One region of the Anaerobacillus sp. QJM3NY_17 genome, then DNA from elsewhere that is predicted to be linked to it. Evidence: riboswitches for the same ligand, from Rfam matches in the RefSeq annotation. Region 1 holds a riboswitch; each other region holds the start of a gene.

Region 1 (4,218 bases):
GTAGAGCCGCTCTCACCTGTTAGTGATAACCCTTCAGAATACGGCTCATTTGATGTAACTACTTATACATATGGAAGTGGAAAGGATAAGCAACGTCCTGAATTTGGGGAGCAAGTAGATATTCAAACGATGTCAGTTAACGCTTCAAGTATGATTGGAGAATGGTCCAAAGAACGCGAGTGGTTCTGGGGCTTTAAAGACACCAATGTGCCACTTAATGGACGTGTATGGGTGCCTAAAGGAAATGGTTCTTTTCCTCTTGTCCTTATTGTCCATGGAAACCATAAGATGGAGGACTTCTCAGATGAAGGCTACAATTATTTAGGTGAGTTACTCGCTAGTCGTGGCTTTTTAACAGTATCAGTAGATGAGAACTTCTTCAATTCATCATGGTCTGGTGGCCTCGCAGGAGACATTAATGGACGCGCTTGGTTGCTGCTTAAACATATTGAAGAAATGGAGAAATTATCTTCTCAAAAAGATAATCCATTATTCAACAAAGTGAAGATGGATCAAATTGCTTTAATAGGTCATTCTCGCGGTGGTCAAGCTGCGATTTTAGCAGCAAAATTCAATGACCTTGATCGTTACCCAAATAACGGGAACATGACTTTTGATTTCCATTATAATATTGAATCTGTTATCGCACTTGCACCGACGGATTATCAAACACTTTCAGATCGAAAAATCGAAGTGGATGATGTCAATTATTTATTACTTCAAGGTTCTTATGATAGTGATTTATCGGAATTCGAAGGCGACCGACAGTATAATGGGATTGATTTAACTGGCAGTAAAGAAGCTATGAAAGCAGCCCTTTATATTGATCGCGCCAATCACGGACAATTTAACACAACGTGGGGAGAAAACGATACGTATTTCCCTTTCACGCTTTTATTAAATAAAGAGCCTCTTCTTAAAGGCACTGAACAACGACAAATAGCCCGCACATATGTTGCTGGCTTTCTTGAGGCGACGCTTCATCAAAATGAGTCCTATCAACCGATGTTTGAGGATTATCGCTATGCTCTCGAATGGCTACCTGATACAACATACATTAGTAAATATGAAGATCCTTCGTATCATATCTATAGCACCTTTGAAGAGGACGTTGATGTCACAACAGCGACATCTCCCTATATCACCATAGAGACTAATAGCTTGCTGCAATGGTATGAAGGAGAGCTTGAATTTCGACGCGATAAAGAAAGAGGTACTCATGGGGTCTTTTTGAAATGGGATCATTCCTATTCAAAGAACGGCACATACAAATTAAATTTCAAGAAAGCCCTTCAGGATCCATTTGCTTATACAATGAACAGTTCATTAACATTCACAGCAGCAAACCTTTCAGATCCATCTGACCAGCAACCTGTTGATTTCACAATCACGGCTAGTTCAGATAACGGAGCATCCGCTAGTGTTAAGCTGAGTGACGTCATGCAGTTGCAAGGTGTTCTTCCTATTCAACACACAAAAACAAAATACTTTGAAGAAGGACGTTATGGTGAACCTACTGAACCGGTTCTCCAAACCTTTAATATTCCGATGCAGCGATTCTTAGAAGCAAACAATGCCTTTAATCCGAAGAAGATGAATGCTCTTACATTCGAATTTAATGCATCAGAGAAAGGAAAAGTCTTTATTGATCAAATAGGTGTCAATCAAGGTGATTAACTAAAAAAGGCCTTCCCTCATGACAATGAGAGAAAGCCTTTTTTCTATTATGAAATTTTGCAAGAAGACTGTCCACGCTTAGCAAGATAGCTTTGATGATACTCATCTGCACGATAGAATGAAGTGATTGGTACAATTTGCGTCACAACTGGTTTTTTGAAGCGTCCAGATCGCTCGAGTTTTTCTTTTGCAATCAATGCTATTTCTGCCTGCTCATTTGAGTGGTAAAAGATCGCTGAGCGATAGCGTGTTCCGACATCTTCTCCCTGTTTGTTTAAGGAGGTTGGATTATGATTTTCAAAGAAAACTTCTACAAGTTCTTCATAAGAAATGAGAGAAGGATCATATTCAACTTGTACGGATTCGGCATGGCCTGTTAATTCAGAATAAACATCTTCATAAGTTGGATTAATCGTCTCTCCTCCTGTAAACCCTGCTGAAGTTGAAATAACACCGTTCAATTGTTGAAATAGCGCTTCTACTCCCCAAAAGCACCCTGCTGCAAATGTTGCTTGTTCCACTATGACCACTCCGTTTCCTTTTCTCTGTATGGTTTTATTTGATCGAGCATATATGTTTTCTAATTCATTTAGTGATAACATATAAAGTTGCTTTTCACCCTTCTTATATATCCCTTGTGAGAGAAGGGTCTTAATAAGCTGTTGTTTTCTTGCTTCGTTATCCATTAGTGTATGCAATATCAGTCTCTCCCTCTACTAAAACATATTTCCAAATGAGGGTGCATAAAAAAACCCTCATCTGCTCGAACAGAAGAGGGTTTGGATAGACCGAGCCTCTTCTCATTTTTCGACTTTCGTCGCAGGAATTAGCACGGTTCCAATTGAACATAAGTTCATAGGTCCGTTGCCGAGGTATCTAAGGGCCAGTCCCTCCACCTCTCTGAATAAGAAGATCCTTTAAACAAAGGATTATTAAGTTAGTCCCAATAATAAATGGTTTTAAAACGGATGTCAATACAAAAGTACTCATAAAAATAATTATATTACAAAAGAGATAACAAAGTAGCCAGCTGCTGCTAATCCCGCCGCTAATAAAGCTGGGCCAAGCTTAAATTTCGCATATGTCATAGGATTCAACTGCAAGATCCTCGCAACTGTATTCGTATTGTCACTTAGCGGAGAAGCAAAAGCGCCAAATGTCCCACTCGCAAACACGGCTCCAATGACAACAGGTAGATCTGCTCCTGTAGAATACCCTAATGAAATACCGAGCGGCATTAAAATTCCCCATGTGCCCCATGATGAGCCAATAAAGTATGAAATAAACGCCCCAACGAGAAATAAGACTGGTGGTACAAATAAAGTAGGAATCCAATCAAGGTTTGAGGTAACAAAAGACGAGAAGCCAAGAGCTTCTGTTGAAGCTGCTAAGCCCCAAACGACAGTAAGCAAGACGATGACCGGCATCATCTCGTTACCACCTTCGATAAAATAAGTAACAAGGTCCTTTAAAGAAAAACGCTGAAATAAATAGAAAATGAACGTTAAAAGTACTGTAGTGAGAAGTGCAAAGACCATCGCGTCGAGGACATCTGCCTCAATAAACGCCTTGATTAAAGAAGTAAACCCCTTCTTATAACCACTCCAATATGTAAGAAGAAGTGTTAGGAGAATAACTCCTCCAAGAGGTATTAATAAATTCATCGGTTTCGTAGGAAGATCCTTCGCCACAGCTGGATGACAATCTTCCCATTGATCATCAAGCTTTTTTTCCACATTACCTGCGTCTGTAGCTGGCGTTTTTCGATGATGGAAAAAACTCAAATAAAAGCCAATCAATAAAATACTAATCGAAAAAAAGTTGTAAGGGATACTTTGAAGAAAGTAACGATAGCCATCTCCTTCAATGCCTTCTGCTTTTAGTGAAAGCTGCACAACAGATGACATATAGCCGACAAAAGCGGTAGCAATTGGCATTAAGACAATAACTGGAGTTGCTGTCGTTTCTATCACAAATCCAAGCTCCTGAGGAGTGATTTTCACTTTATTTAAAAGAGCTTTCATGATTGGGGCTACCGTTACAATGCGGAAACTAGGAGCACTAAATGTTCCTAGCGTTGACACCCACGTCAGAAATAACGCTCCTTTTTTTGAGTTGATTTTGGATGAGGCAACTTGAACAAATCCTTTTATCCCACCAGTATATTTCATCAATCCGATTAAGCCCGTAAACATATATAGAAAAAGGACGATTTTAACATTATTTTCATCTTTCAAACCAGTCATAATAAATTCATAGAACTGTTGTAAACCAATGATCAATCCAGGTTTGTATATAAATGATGCTGTTAGCAAACCCGCCGTTAATCCGGGGATCACTAGTTTTGTTTTCATCGCAATGATAATGACAACGATAAACGGAAAAATGGATAACCAGGCCATTAGCGTCGCCCTCCTTAAGCTCTAGTTTGCTCTCTAGAGAACGACCTATACTACGGGAACCGATAATGTTGATTCCTCATTCGTCTGAGCAAGTGGAGTTGCTCGAAGTCATTGGTGCCATATGGTTTAAATAAGACAA
Region 2 (4,218 bases), 550 kb from region 1:
AACATTATGCTAAGAAAAAGGACCGGTCCGAGGATCAACCCCGTCAGTTTCCTTTTATCATAAGCAGGATCTGGTCCAGATGCATAACCTGGATTTTTTTGAGAACTTTTTGAAGGGATTTCCGGCGTGTGTGAAGAAGCGAATGTTAAGAGATCTTTTGCTCGATCATGTTCTTTCCATAATTGGTTCCAAAGGTGTTGTTCCATAGTCATACCTCCTATCGTTCATTAAACTATAGTGTAGAATTCGCTCGCCACATCTGTCAATAAATTCACAATTTTGGTACTTTATTACTCTCTTTCAAGAAAGGACTTTTGATTCGTTTTTCCATTTCCATACAAGTAATTCATTTCAACCCCCTTAAATTTCCATTTGGGGCGAAAATTATAAGTTGATGATATGTTTTTTATAATTCAAAATAAATAAACTCAATGATTAAATGTAAGTATAGATACACAATCCACAACAAGTTGCTCAAAATCGATCCAGGGGGTATATGATGAGAAAGATACAACAGACTACTATTAATTCGGTTGTGAAATACGGACAAACAAAGCTTCCAAAATCAGCTAATACAGAATGTCCAGAATGCGGAAGCGATGCTTCATTTCAACTGAAGTTCGATTATCAAATTAATCAGGCTGTGTTCTCCACGCTTTCTCGCTGCTCTATTTGTAAAGAAGCTGTGCTTTTCATACTCATTAAAACGTCCCATAATGATCGCGGAGAAGAAGTTGAGCTATTCGTGCATCAAACCTCTTTTACACGAGAGCCGCTCGGCAGACTGACTAGCACAGCTAGATTACCCGATGACCTTGAGCGTGTTTATCGCTCAGCAGTGAATGTACATAACATGAAGGATTGGACCGCAACGGCTGTAATGGCTAATCGTGTTCTTGAGAGCATTACAGGTAGTTTTCTATCTGAAAATGAGCTAGGACAGCCACTTTCTAAACAGCTAGAAACACTTGCTAAACAGATTGATTTAGAAGAACCAATTGTAAAACTAGGACACCTACTAGGCAAAGGTAGTAATTTAAATAACCTCCTTTGTCTTGAGAAAGCTACAAGCGAAGAAACGGCCAACTTAATTATCGACTTACTAGATTCACTTATTGAATACTTGTACATTCTTCCTCAACGAATTGTGCATCTTCAAAAACAAATCGAAGGATAATAAAAAAAAGCAGGTAGCTCAAATTGAGCTACCTGCTTTTTAAATGCTCATATCAAATTTTAATTCAAGATTCTGTTTACTATCACTTTAGCCCTTTTTCGAAATAGAGGGATAGTTGATGAAAATCGCAATAATTCCTGCAATAGCAATGAGGATTGGATAAATTGAATACGGTAGTAGAGCGAGTGGCGAAATCGACGCAAGACCTGCTACTGCAAGCACCTGTGCCCCATATGGGAGCATGCCCTGTATACTACCTGAGAAAATATCAAGAATACTAGCAGACTTTCGTGGGTCTACCCCATATTCTTCGGAAATGTTTTTCGCAAGTGGCCCCCCCATTATGATCGAAATGGTGTTGTTAGCTGTTGATAAATCAAGCACGCTTGCGAGACCGGCGATACCAAACTCTGCTCCTCTACGAGAAGTTACTTTGCTCAGGATTTTGTCCAATACGTATTGTATTCCTCCGTTATGCTTAATGACTTCAATCATCCCTCCGATGACGAGTGCAATCATGGCAAGGTCTTCCATCCCTTTTATGCCCTCTGTAACCGTGGAGATCAGTCCACTCATTCCAAATGTTCCGTTATATAAACCTACAATCCCAGCAAATAAGGTACCACTTACAAGTACAATAAGAACATTAACACCAGCGATCGCTGCGATCAGTACACCTAAATAAGGGATAATTGTAACGAAATCAAATGCGTGATCTCCTCCAACCGTTGCTTGCTCTCCCATCGTTAAAGCACCATAAATAATGGCTGTTACGATAGCAGCTGGCAAGACTATAAAAAAGTTTACTTTGAATTTATCTTTCATTTGCGTATTTTGTGTGCGTACTGCCGCAATCGTAGTATCTGAAATCATAGAAAGATTGTCACCAAACATTGCCCCACCTATGACCGCTGATAAAGCCAGTGCCGGGGCAACTCCGGTTTGCTCTGCAATTCCAATTCCAATGGGAGCAAGTGCTACAATCGTTCCCATCGATGTACCCATCGAAATAGAAATAAAACAGCCAATGACAAACAAACCTACGATTAAAAGATTAGCCGGTAGAATTGATATACCTAAATTAACAATCGAATCTACTGCTCCAATTTTTTCAGCTGTTCCGGCAAACGCCCCAGCCAGTAAAAAGACCAAAATCATTAATATGATATTCGTATTACCTGCTCCACGACAAAACACTTCCACTTTTTTCATAAAGCTTTCTTTTCGATTCATCGAAAGAGCTACGCCCGCCGCAATTAGAGAAGCGAGAATAACAGGCATACTATAAAAGTCCTTTGTTATGATAGCTGTACCAATAAAAAGCACAATAAATATTCCAAGGGGAAGTAAAGCCAGGCCGTTCCCCTTTATTTCTTTCTCCATTATTCATGTCTCCTTCATCTTTTATTCTGTCTCAATAAAAAAAGCCCACTTCAAGAGAAGAAGGCTTTTGCACTTATCTCTCAAGATTTCTCTTGCTGGAAGCAGCACCTTTCTGATCATCAGAGGTTGCTGAAGCTTCTTTGGGCCAGGTCCCTCCACTTCTCTTAATAAGAAATATACAATTATTAATGAGCGCATGCTTCATTTTACTTTTTCATAACGAGCTTTACTTTATCACGCATTATTCTGATGAGTCAACTTTGATTAACTGCATCAAAATAAACTCCTCATCCTTTAAGGAGTTTACCTGATTAACTAGTCTGGTTCAAGCTTTGTATGACTACCAATTTTTGCAATAGATCAATCTTTATTTTCCTAAAAACCACTCAATATCCTTCATAATCGATTCCGGTTTTTCTTCTGGTAGAAGGTGACCGGTTTTTTCATAGATGATCAGTTTAGCATTTGGGAGATCCTTACTGAGACGCTTCCCAATTTTCAACGGCACAACTCTGTCATTTTCTCCCCATATTAGTAGGCTAGGTGTATGAATTTGATTTAGTTCAACTTCTGACAAATCTCCTTCGCGATCTCGAATCATCCTAACTAATGACCGAAAGATACCCTCATTGAAGAAAGGTTGGATATATCCATCCATCATTTCTTCATCGATAAGGGAAGGATCATAAACACAATTAAGCAAATTTCCTCTAACACCTTTTCGATAAAGCCACCTTTTCAAGTATACCGAGAAAAAAGGTAAGTACGATGTATACACTAGACTCTGTTTAGCCTTTTCAAGATATCCTGAACTGCACAGTAAAATATTCTTACTAACGAGATCATCTTTCATAGCCGAGGCTCTCATTGCTACTTGCCCACCCATAGAATGGCCGATCATAACAGTATGATCAATTGAAAGCCTTTCTAAAAGTTCAACCACCACTTCCGCATAATTATGATAAGAGTGGACAAAACGATTAGACTTTTCACTTTTTCCGAACGGAGGAAGATCAATGGCAACAACAGTATATGCCTTTGTTAATAATGGTATCAATCTTCTGAAGCTGAAGCTCGACGATAGAAAACCGTGAAGAAGCGTTAATACTGGCCGATCGACGGCTGTGTCATTTCTATAGTATTCATAGTGAATATCAATTCCTTTGATCTTTTCCGTATTTTGTTTAAGATTTTGAGCTAATAGCATCTTTCATCTCACTCCGGATTTTGAATTCATCTGATCTGATTCACCCTTCGTTTCTAACCAGACAGGATGGTCTCACTTATTCAGGTTTGACTTTATACTTATTTTACCCCAATCCTGAAATGAAAAACTTTTTTTACATCTGAGAGGATACTCCATTTTTTTCATTCTAACTCTACGTGCACAAGGTCCAGCAGCTTTATCGTTGTCCTTTTTTCATTATGGTCAATAATACGCAGTTCTTTCGTAAGTGGATCTACATAGTGCACATATCCAAAGAGAGTTTTCGTTTCTCCCCCACTAAAGTGTTGAAAACAAAGCGAGTTGTGATTGGCCATTGCTTCACATATTGTTTCATTCATTTCCGCCATTCTTTGTTCATCAAGTACCGGCTTTTCACTTTTTTTCTCTTCGGTTTTCCAATCTCTTAGCTCTTTCACATGCTCAGGTAACA
Region 3 (4,218 bases), 190 kb from region 1:
ATTCAGGACAATTCCTCTAATGCCTCCATCTTGAATAATAACATTAGAGCCTTTTCCTAAAATGGTTAATGGATAGTTAGATTGATAGGCGTACTCAACTGCTGCTCGTGCGTCCTCTAGCGTGTTAGGAAACACAAGGACATCCGCACATCCACCCATTCTTGTATACGTATGTGCATTTAATGGCTCATTTATCTTCAGTTCCGCACTGGGTAAAATGGAGCGGAGTTCATTTAATACATTTTGATTATTCATAGGCTACCTCGCTTATAAAACAGTTCGTTTTCATTGTGGTTTGAGTTCAATAATGTTTCATGGACATATTCAAACACATTTAAAATAATAACACAACTACTTGATAAATATGATGTTTTTCATAAAAGAAGCCTTTAATTCGAAAAGAATGTTACTTGGAAAGCAACTTATATAGCGGAAAAATCAATCTCAGACTTCGTGATTGGAAAAATGCTGTTATCCTATCAAATGCATAAATCATTGTATTCGTTACTCTTCTACAGATACTGTTACTAATCATCGCCAACGTTATCAAAAATAATCAGCTTATAGAAAAAATGTAGTAGATATAATATCCTATGTAAAAATGTATTTTAATACTGTAGTACAGGTGTACAGATAGGGTTTTTGGTAAAAAAACAACAACCGGAGAAATTAAGTTCTCCGGTTGTTGTTATGAATTAAGCTTTTGTTCGATAAGCCGTATTGTTATCTTTCAATGTCTCATCAGTTCCAAATAAAAAGTGCTTTTCCATATTTGGAGAATATACCGAGTTTACAGTTGTTCTGCCAACTGTTTCAGCCACCTCTCGCAGCATACTTGGAGAAGCCCCGCAACAGAGTCCGAAGTAATTGACGCCAACCTGCTTTGCTTTCTTAGCCCATTCCGCTAGTTCATAGCGATTGCAATAAAGCGGGTCTAAAGAGGTTGGAAAGGTCGTCTCTGTTGGCAATGTACACGCACAGCCACCGTCTGGTAAGTTAAAGAATGTTGGGTGTTCTTCTGTTGTACGATAAGGGATTGGAAGAGCACCAACATAGCCGTTAACAGACTGTCTAATTTTTTCAATGTAAGGCTGCATTGTGGCAGGTCCTCTAAAACAATTCATGCCAACAACTAGTGCACCTTGCTCTTCTAATAAACGGCAAGCTTCCTCAACGGTATAGCCGTCCCTTAAAATGTTCTCACTCATAAGTCCGAGTGTAATTACAGCTTGAAGATCCTGCTTTTGAATCTCTTCTAGCGCTATTTTTGCTTCTTCATAGAAGTAGAAGGTTTCGCCGTTGATGAAATCTACGCCTTCTTCTTTGCTCCATTTCACCATTTCAGCAAAAATTGACCGAATTTGTTCCTTACTTTCCTCATCTTCAGGATCAAATAAGTTTGTATTTGAAATGTTTCCAGCAACTAGCGCTTCTTCTTCAGGGTGTTCCTTCGCGACTTCTTTAGCCAGGCGGATGGCTTGTCTATTGAGCGGTTCTAACAAATCTTCTTTTCCAATAATCCTCATTTTCTCTCGATGACCATTATACGTAAAAGCAAGTACGACATCTGAACCTGCAAGCATATAATCACGATACGTTTGTTTTAGCGCTTCAGGGTTGTCTAGGGCAACTTCGGGTACGAATGATCCTGCTTGTAAATAACCACGACGCTCTAGTTCAAATAGATAACCTTCCCCGCAAATAACTGGACCATCTTGCAATCGTTCTTCAAGTGTTCTTTTCATGTGTAACAGCTCCTTTTCTGGATAAAATAAAAAACCCTCTTCTTAAACAATAAGAAGAGGGTTTGCTAACATAATCCTCCTCTTATCTTCCAGGTGATATCACCTGTAGGATTTGGCACCAGCTTCAACTGTAGTTGAAAGGTTGCCGGGCATCATAGGGCCTATTCCCTCCGCCGCTCTTGATAAGAGTGTTGATTTAATTTTTGAACATGTGTGAAATTATAGACCGGTTAACTGGAAATGTCAATCACTTATCTGATAATTACGAAATGTTAGGATAATCACTTGCTTTTCAATCGATAGATGCGATCTTCACGCCCTATCGGCTCGACTGACATTGATCCAGATGCAACAAATGAATCGAGGTAGGTACAAACAGCATAATAAATTTTTGGTTTCTTTGTGGAGTATCTCTTGTCTTGTACCTTTCCTTCCTTAATCAAAAGCTCACAAATCATCAGAGCACTTTCCATACCTTGCTGAATATAAGAGTCTACCTCTTCCTGTGTTGTAAATGAAAGGTCCCCTACAAAATAGGTTTCCTTAGGTTTCTCGCTTGTCTTTTCTTGTAAAGGTTCTTGAACATCTTCCGCGAACAAATCAAAAGCGCCTTGTAATTCCTCTTCTGGTTTCGGTTCTTCCTGGTTGCTTTTCGGGTTGACTACTTGTTCTACAGTGTTGCTTCCTCTTTGAAGAGCTTCTTTTTCTTCACGATAAGATCTGATTAAACTGTTTAGCCTTTTTTCTTGTAGATCTAGTAATGGAAGATTTAATGAAAGTGGCTGTTCAATGTCTAGTGGAAGGTTCAATCCTTCAGGAATGTCGTATGTAGGATAGCCGTTCTGTCTTTTCAACAGTAGCTCATCCAACTCATAATCTATTTCCATAAATCCCTTCACAACTTCTCTCACAATGGAAGCGGGTAATCCGGTATGCTCTTCGAAATGATTTATCCCGAAACGCCGTGTTTCTCCTGTTTTTGCATGTCGAACAACATACTGATACCGTAAAGAGCGACCGCACTCACATTTTAAATCATCTGAAACGAAGCCCGCATCGATGTAATCTTCTAGTATCCAATCATCAAGCAGCATCCTGATTTCTTCATCCGTTGCCCCACTTGGAATCATCCGCCCTTTACTTCTAGCAATTACATTCGCAAAAGCCGTTTTTTTACCGCGTTTAAGAAAATTCATTACATACGTTTGTTGCTCAATTGTCAGATCTGAAAAAAGCTCATCTCTTTGGGTGCTTGTCAGGCTTTGTGTCATATAAATCCCTTTCTGTACGATAGTAATGCCATTATATCAGTAAATATTCCAATATTGTTTGCATCGGATAAATTCTTAAAATAAGAAACGCCAATTCTGATGAATTGGCGTGAATTCGTTCTTAACGATGGCGGCCGTGCTCGCTCTTATGATTATGATGATGCTTTTCTTTTTTCTGTTTCGTTAAGTCGAGTGTATATTTAGCGAAACCATTTTCTGTTTCATCAACAAAATGAATCGTTTTAATGCTTTCCGCATAGGTTTTGGCTTGTAACGAGGATTCAAAAGTGACGTTCAGTTTCTTCTTATTAACTGTGTGAAATGACCAGTTCTGATCAGCTGTTGGATTAATTGTTTTGTTTTCAAGAATATAGTCAATTAAAATTTGTCTATTTTCATCAGGGGAATCAATAACAATATTAGAACCATCTAAGTGCGGAAAGTGCCCTCCGCCTGTCGCTCTGTAATTATTTGTAGCAACGATAAAGGACATGTCTTTCGTTACCTTTTCTCCGTTGTATTTTAGCGATTTAATTCGATTAGCATCAGCATTTACTACACTCCCACTCATATCATATTTCGCAGATTCTGTAACATCGATTTGATAGGTAACGCCATCAATAACATCGTAGTTATAAGAAGGAAAATCAGGATTAATTAAAGGCTGTTCCTGTTTATCTTTTTTGTTGATTACATTAAATTGGCCTGCTGACATTTCAAGCCAATCCTTCAGTTCGTCACCATTTAACAGAACCGCTTTCAGTGTATTGGGATAAACGTAAAGATCAGCTGTGTTTTTAATCGCGATGTCCCCAGCAGGAATATCTGTATAGTAGGACGAACCTCCTCGACCACCCGCTTTAAATGGAGCCCCAGCGGATAGGACTGGAATACCTTCATATTCGGTACCTTGAATATTGTTTTCTACATACCATTTTTGTGCATTGGTTACAATCTGGATGGACGGATCATCATTAACGAGCGCAAAGTAACTGTTAATGGGAGCTGTTGTTTCACCGACAGCTGTTCGCACATAATCAATTGTCGCTTCATGATCCTCTTTCACTGCATTGACGATATCAATGTCTGCTTCAACAAGTGGTGTTTTCGTTACTTTATCATAGATTGGACGAGCTTCAGATTTGGAATCCTTCACTGACCATTCCCCGTTATCTTCCGTTAAAGATAGGTCGATTACCCCT
Region 4 (4,218 bases), 690 kb from region 1:
CGTGTCCGAATGCAATCGTCATTTCCGGTGTTAAGTTTAATGCATCTCTTAAGTATTCAATAAACGGCGTATAGGCGAATAAGAATATTAGGAAAAGCGCCGTTCCAATTAAATTGAAAATAACGTGAGTCAGTGCTGTACGTCTAGCGGCAACGGATGCACCGATAGAAGCAAGAACTGCGGTAATCGTTGTACCGATATTATCTCCAAACAGAACTGGTAATGCAGCTTGAATATCCATTGCGTTCTGTGAATAAAGACCTTGCAATACACCAATTGTCGCACTGGAACTTTGTACAATGACAGTAAATACTGTACCGATCACAACGCCTAACAGTGGGTTCGAGCTCATGCTTACTGTTAATTCTTGGAAAGCCTCAAGGCTACGAAGTGGTTTCATTCCCGTACTCATTAATTCAAGTCCAAAGAACAACGCACCAAATCCGAAGACGATTTGACCAGCGTAGTTAATTTTCTTGTTTTTAAAGAAGAAAATTAACAAAGAACCGATGGCTATAATTGGAAGTGCGTAATCTTTAATAGGAAAACCAATAATAAATGCTGTAACAGTTGTACCAATGTTCGCACCCATTACAACGCCAATTGCTTGCTTCAGAGTCATAAATCCTGCGTTAACAAGACCGACTGTTAAAACCGTTGTTCCTGAACTACTTTGTATGAGAATAGTTACAATGACCCCAGCGAGCACACCCATAAACGGGTTAGTCGTAAAACGATCGAGAATGTCTCTTAATCGATCACCTGCTGATCGTTGAAGGCCGTCTCCCATATACTTTAGTCCAAACAGGAAAATACCAAGACCTCCCACAAACTGAAAGATCATCTCCTGAACGTTGAGTTCCATCATTTCAACCCCTTGCACTTATGTTTTATTTTTTTCGACAATACTCAACAAAGTCCCTTGTCTATTATCTACATCGCTCCCCCCTTTGTAAAGAGTTAATATAGATTTGTAAAGATATTATGCTGAAAACAAATTTATTTCAATAAAGTTTCACCAAGAATACTGTTCCCTTCTCTCTATATAAGATAAACTGATTGGGTGGAGAAACGCTCCACATTTAGAAAGGAGATTATTAATTTGAACGTTTTTAAACAACTTTACTACAGCTTATTTTCCCCTAAGATGATGGCCAGATTCCGTTTTCAAAAGCTAGGCAAGCCAATATTGTACGTGTTTTTACTTATGTTCATTTCTTCTGTGCCAGTAGGAATTATGACGGCTCTATCCTTTACAAACGCTTATGAGGATCTCAAAACACATATGTCAGATCTACCAGAATTCACTTTAGAGGACGGATCTTTAACAAGTGAACAGTCTGAACCGCTTATTCGACAAAATGATGAAAATACTTTTATTTTTGATGCGACAGACCAGACAAAGCCTGATGATGTTGATCAATATGATTCCGTTATCGCATTCCTAAAAGATCGTGTAATCGTTGTAGATAGCGGTGCTAGACAGGAGTTTAATTACAGTAACTTTAGTTCGATGACTTTCACGAAGCAAGATGTTAATGAGCTAAGTAATAATCTGGACAACCTGCTCCCTATCTTTATTCCGTTACTGATATTCGTTATCTATTTGTTTCAAACCGGCCTTAAGTTTATAGGAGTTACCGTACTAGCTACAATTGGACTACTATTGAGAAGTATTACCGGAAGAAAAGCTTCTTATAAACAACTTTGGGTCTTATCTGTTTATTCAGTAACAATTCCAACGCTCTTCTTTGCGATTATGGCACTCATTAAAACAGCAGTCCCTTTAGGATTCCTACTTTATTGGATTGTGGCCATCATGCTACTTTATCTTACGATTAAAGAAATCCCGTTACCAAAAAAACGTGTAACGAACGAGCGAGCAAATGATTCAACAGAAGAAAAATTTTGATAATTTACTCAAATCCCTTGCTTTTCACTTTAAAGTGATGTAGATTATGAAAAAAGCGACACAATAAAATTCCATATATTTTCAATTCTTATCAAGAGAAGCAGAGGGACTGGCCCTATGAAGCTTCAGCAACCACCAGATATTTTCTGGTAAGGTGCTAACTCCAGCAAGTTGATTTCAACTTGGAAGATAAGAAGAAGAGCAACCAAAGTCTTCTTCTTATAGAGGGCTTTTTTTATTGCCCTTATTCAATGAAAAGGAGATTGATTATGTCGAATAAACAGTTAGAAACACTACTTGTCCAATTAGGTAATCATTCAGATACTAAAACCGGTGCGGTAAATCCTCCAGTGTACTTCTCCACATCGTATAGCCATGAAGGCATCGGTCAATCCACCGGATTCGATTATTCAAGAACCAAAAACCCGACACGATCCATTTTAGAATCCGCTATATCAGAACTCGAACATGGTGATCAGGGATTTGCTTTTAGTTCCGGAATGGCTGCGATTCAAGCAATCCTTGCCATATTCAAAAGCGGCGACCATATTCTCGTCTCAGATGATTTGTATGGTGGGACTTATCGATTATTTGCCCATGCTGAAAAACATTATGGTATCTCCTTCACATATTTTGATACACAAAGAAATGAACAACTTTCATCACTCCTAACTCACCGTACAAAAGCCATTTTTGTTGAAAATCCATCTAATCCATTAATGAAATTAACAGATCTTGAAAAAATTGCACGGATAACAGAAAACAGGGACCTATTATTTATTGTAGACAATACTTTGTTCACCCCTCTTCTACAAAACCCACTACTGCTTGGGGCGGATATCGTCGTGCATAGTGCCACTAAGTATTTAGGCGGTCATAATGATATTCTCGCAGGGCTTGTGGTTGCAAAAGGTGAGAATATTTGCGCTGAAATCCAACAATACCAAAACGGTGCAGGCGCTGTGCTTTCTCCTTTTGATTCCTGGTTATTAATGAGAGGCATGAAAACCTTGCCACTCAGAATGAAGCAGCATGAAGAGAATGCCAGAAAGATAACTGAATTTTTAACAAATCATGAAGCAATAACAGACGTTTTTTATCCAGATAAAGGTGGGATGCTTTCTTTCAGATTGCGCTCCGAAGAATGGGTAGATCTCTTTCTTAGAAAATTAACACTTGTCACATTTGCTGAAAGTCTTGGAGGGGTAGAAAGCTTTATCACATATCCTTCAACGCAAACTCATGCTGAGATACCAGAAGACATCAGACTTGAAAAAGGGGTGTGCAATCGACTGCTACGTTTCTCTGTTGGGATTGAAAACATTGATGACTTAATACAGGACCTGAATCAAGCATTGTCCATTTTTAAAGAGGAGGTTGTTCAAATTGACAAATACTGATTATACATTTCAAACAAAACTTCTTCATAACGATCACAAATTTGATAAAGCTACGGGAGCTGTTAGCGTCCCTATCCAACAGGCTTCTACATTTCATCAGATGGATTTTGACCAACCTGGAAAATACGATTACAGTCGTTCAGGCAACCCCACTCGCGAAGCGCTTGAAGAAACAATTGCCAATCTTGAAGGTGGGGTTAAGGGATTTGCGTTTGCTTCTGGGATGGCCGCTATCGCCACCTCGTTTATGCTCCTTTCACAAAACGATCACGTTCTTATATCTGAAGACGTCTACGGTGGGACGTATCGCATGATTCACGACGTTCTCGGGAGATTTGGAATTAAACATACTTTTGTAGACATGACAGATTTAAATGAAGTGGCGAGAGGTATTCAATCCAATACTAAAGTAATCTATATCGAAACGCCTTCTAATCCTTTACTGAAGGTAACTGACATTCAAGCCGTTGTTAAATTAGCTAAAGCGAATAATTGTTTAACATTTGTCGATAACACCTTTATGACACCTGCTCTACAACGTCCGTTAGACTTCGGAGCCGATATCGTATTGCATAGTGCTACGAAATTCATTTCAGGACATAGCGATGTCGTCGCTGGTCTTGCTGCCGTAAAAAGTGAGGAATTAGCGGAACAGCTTGCATTCCTGCAAAACTCGTTTGGATCGATTTTAAGCGCTCACGATTCCTGGTTAGTTCTCCGTGGCTTAAAAACATTGCATTGTCGGCTAGATCAATCGTCTAGATCTGCGTTTCGTCTTGCGCATGCTCTTACTAAAGAAAAGATGGTAGAAGAAGTCTTTTATCCAGGGCTTTCTTATCACCCTGGTCACTCCACTCATATTTATCAAGCCGCTGGTCCTGGTGCAGTTTTGTCCTTTCGGTTACC

What was found. A riboswitch is a leader RNA that binds a small molecule or an ion and turns the genes downstream of it on or off. The one in region 1 is predicted to bind S-adenosylmethionine.
Region 2: it holds a riboswitch for S-adenosylmethionine, as region 1 does, so the genes downstream of both, AC0VYV_RS13720 (Na+/H+ antiporter NhaC family protein) here and msrA (peptide-methionine (S)-S-oxide reductase MsrA) in region 1, are expected to answer to the same signal.
Region 3: it holds a riboswitch for S-adenosylmethionine, as region 1 does, so the genes downstream of both, AC0VYV_RS11865 (homocysteine S-methyltransferase family protein) here and msrA (peptide-methionine (S)-S-oxide reductase MsrA) in region 1, are expected to answer to the same signal.
Region 4: it holds a riboswitch for S-adenosylmethionine, as region 1 does, so the genes downstream of both, AC0VYV_RS14515 (methionine biosynthesis PLP-dependent protein) here and msrA (peptide-methionine (S)-S-oxide reductase MsrA) in region 1, are expected to answer to the same signal.

What each region holds. Positions count from the first base shown of each region.
Region 1 is NZ_CM149685.1:2,065,618-2,069,835, reverse strand. It holds gene AC0VYV_RS11075 (hypothetical protein) at 1-1,677, shown strand, start outside; gene msrA (peptide-methionine (S)-S-oxide reductase MsrA) at 1,725-2,375, opposite strand; SAM riboswitch class I at 2,475-2,588, opposite strand; gene AC0VYV_RS11065 (Na+/H+ antiporter NhaC family protein) at 2,676-4,079, opposite strand.
Region 2 is NZ_CM149685.1:2,613,447-2,617,664, forward strand. It holds gene AC0VYV_RS13710 (SLC13 family permease) at 1-206, opposite strand, end outside; gene AC0VYV_RS13715 (hypothetical protein) at 500-1,177, shown strand; gene AC0VYV_RS13720 (Na+/H+ antiporter NhaC family protein) at 1,265-2,560, opposite strand; SAM riboswitch class I at 2,631-2,734, opposite strand; gene AC0VYV_RS13725 (alpha/beta fold hydrolase) at 2,928-3,767, opposite strand; gene AC0VYV_RS13730 (YolD-like family protein) at 3,929-4,218, opposite strand, start outside.
Region 3 is NZ_CM149685.1:2,251,572-2,255,789, reverse strand. It holds gene murB (UDP-N-acetylmuramate dehydrogenase) at 1-255, opposite strand, end outside; gene AC0VYV_RS11865 (homocysteine S-methyltransferase family protein) at 696-1,745, opposite strand; SAM riboswitch class I at 1,825-1,934, opposite strand; gene AC0VYV_RS11860 (DUF3895 domain-containing protein) at 2,027-3,016, opposite strand; gene AC0VYV_RS11855 (bifunctional 2',3'-cyclic-nucleotide 2'-phosphodiesterase/3'-nucleotidase) at 3,138-4,218, opposite strand, start outside.
Region 4 is NZ_CM149685.1:2,757,806-2,762,023, forward strand. It holds gene AC0VYV_RS14505 (Na/Pi cotransporter family protein) at 1-865, opposite strand, end outside; gene AC0VYV_RS14510 (DUF1189 domain-containing protein) at 1,103-1,912, shown strand; SAM riboswitch class I at 1,998-2,108, shown strand; gene AC0VYV_RS14515 (methionine biosynthesis PLP-dependent protein) at 2,182-3,312, shown strand; gene metC (cystathionine beta-lyase) at 3,299-4,218, shown strand, end outside.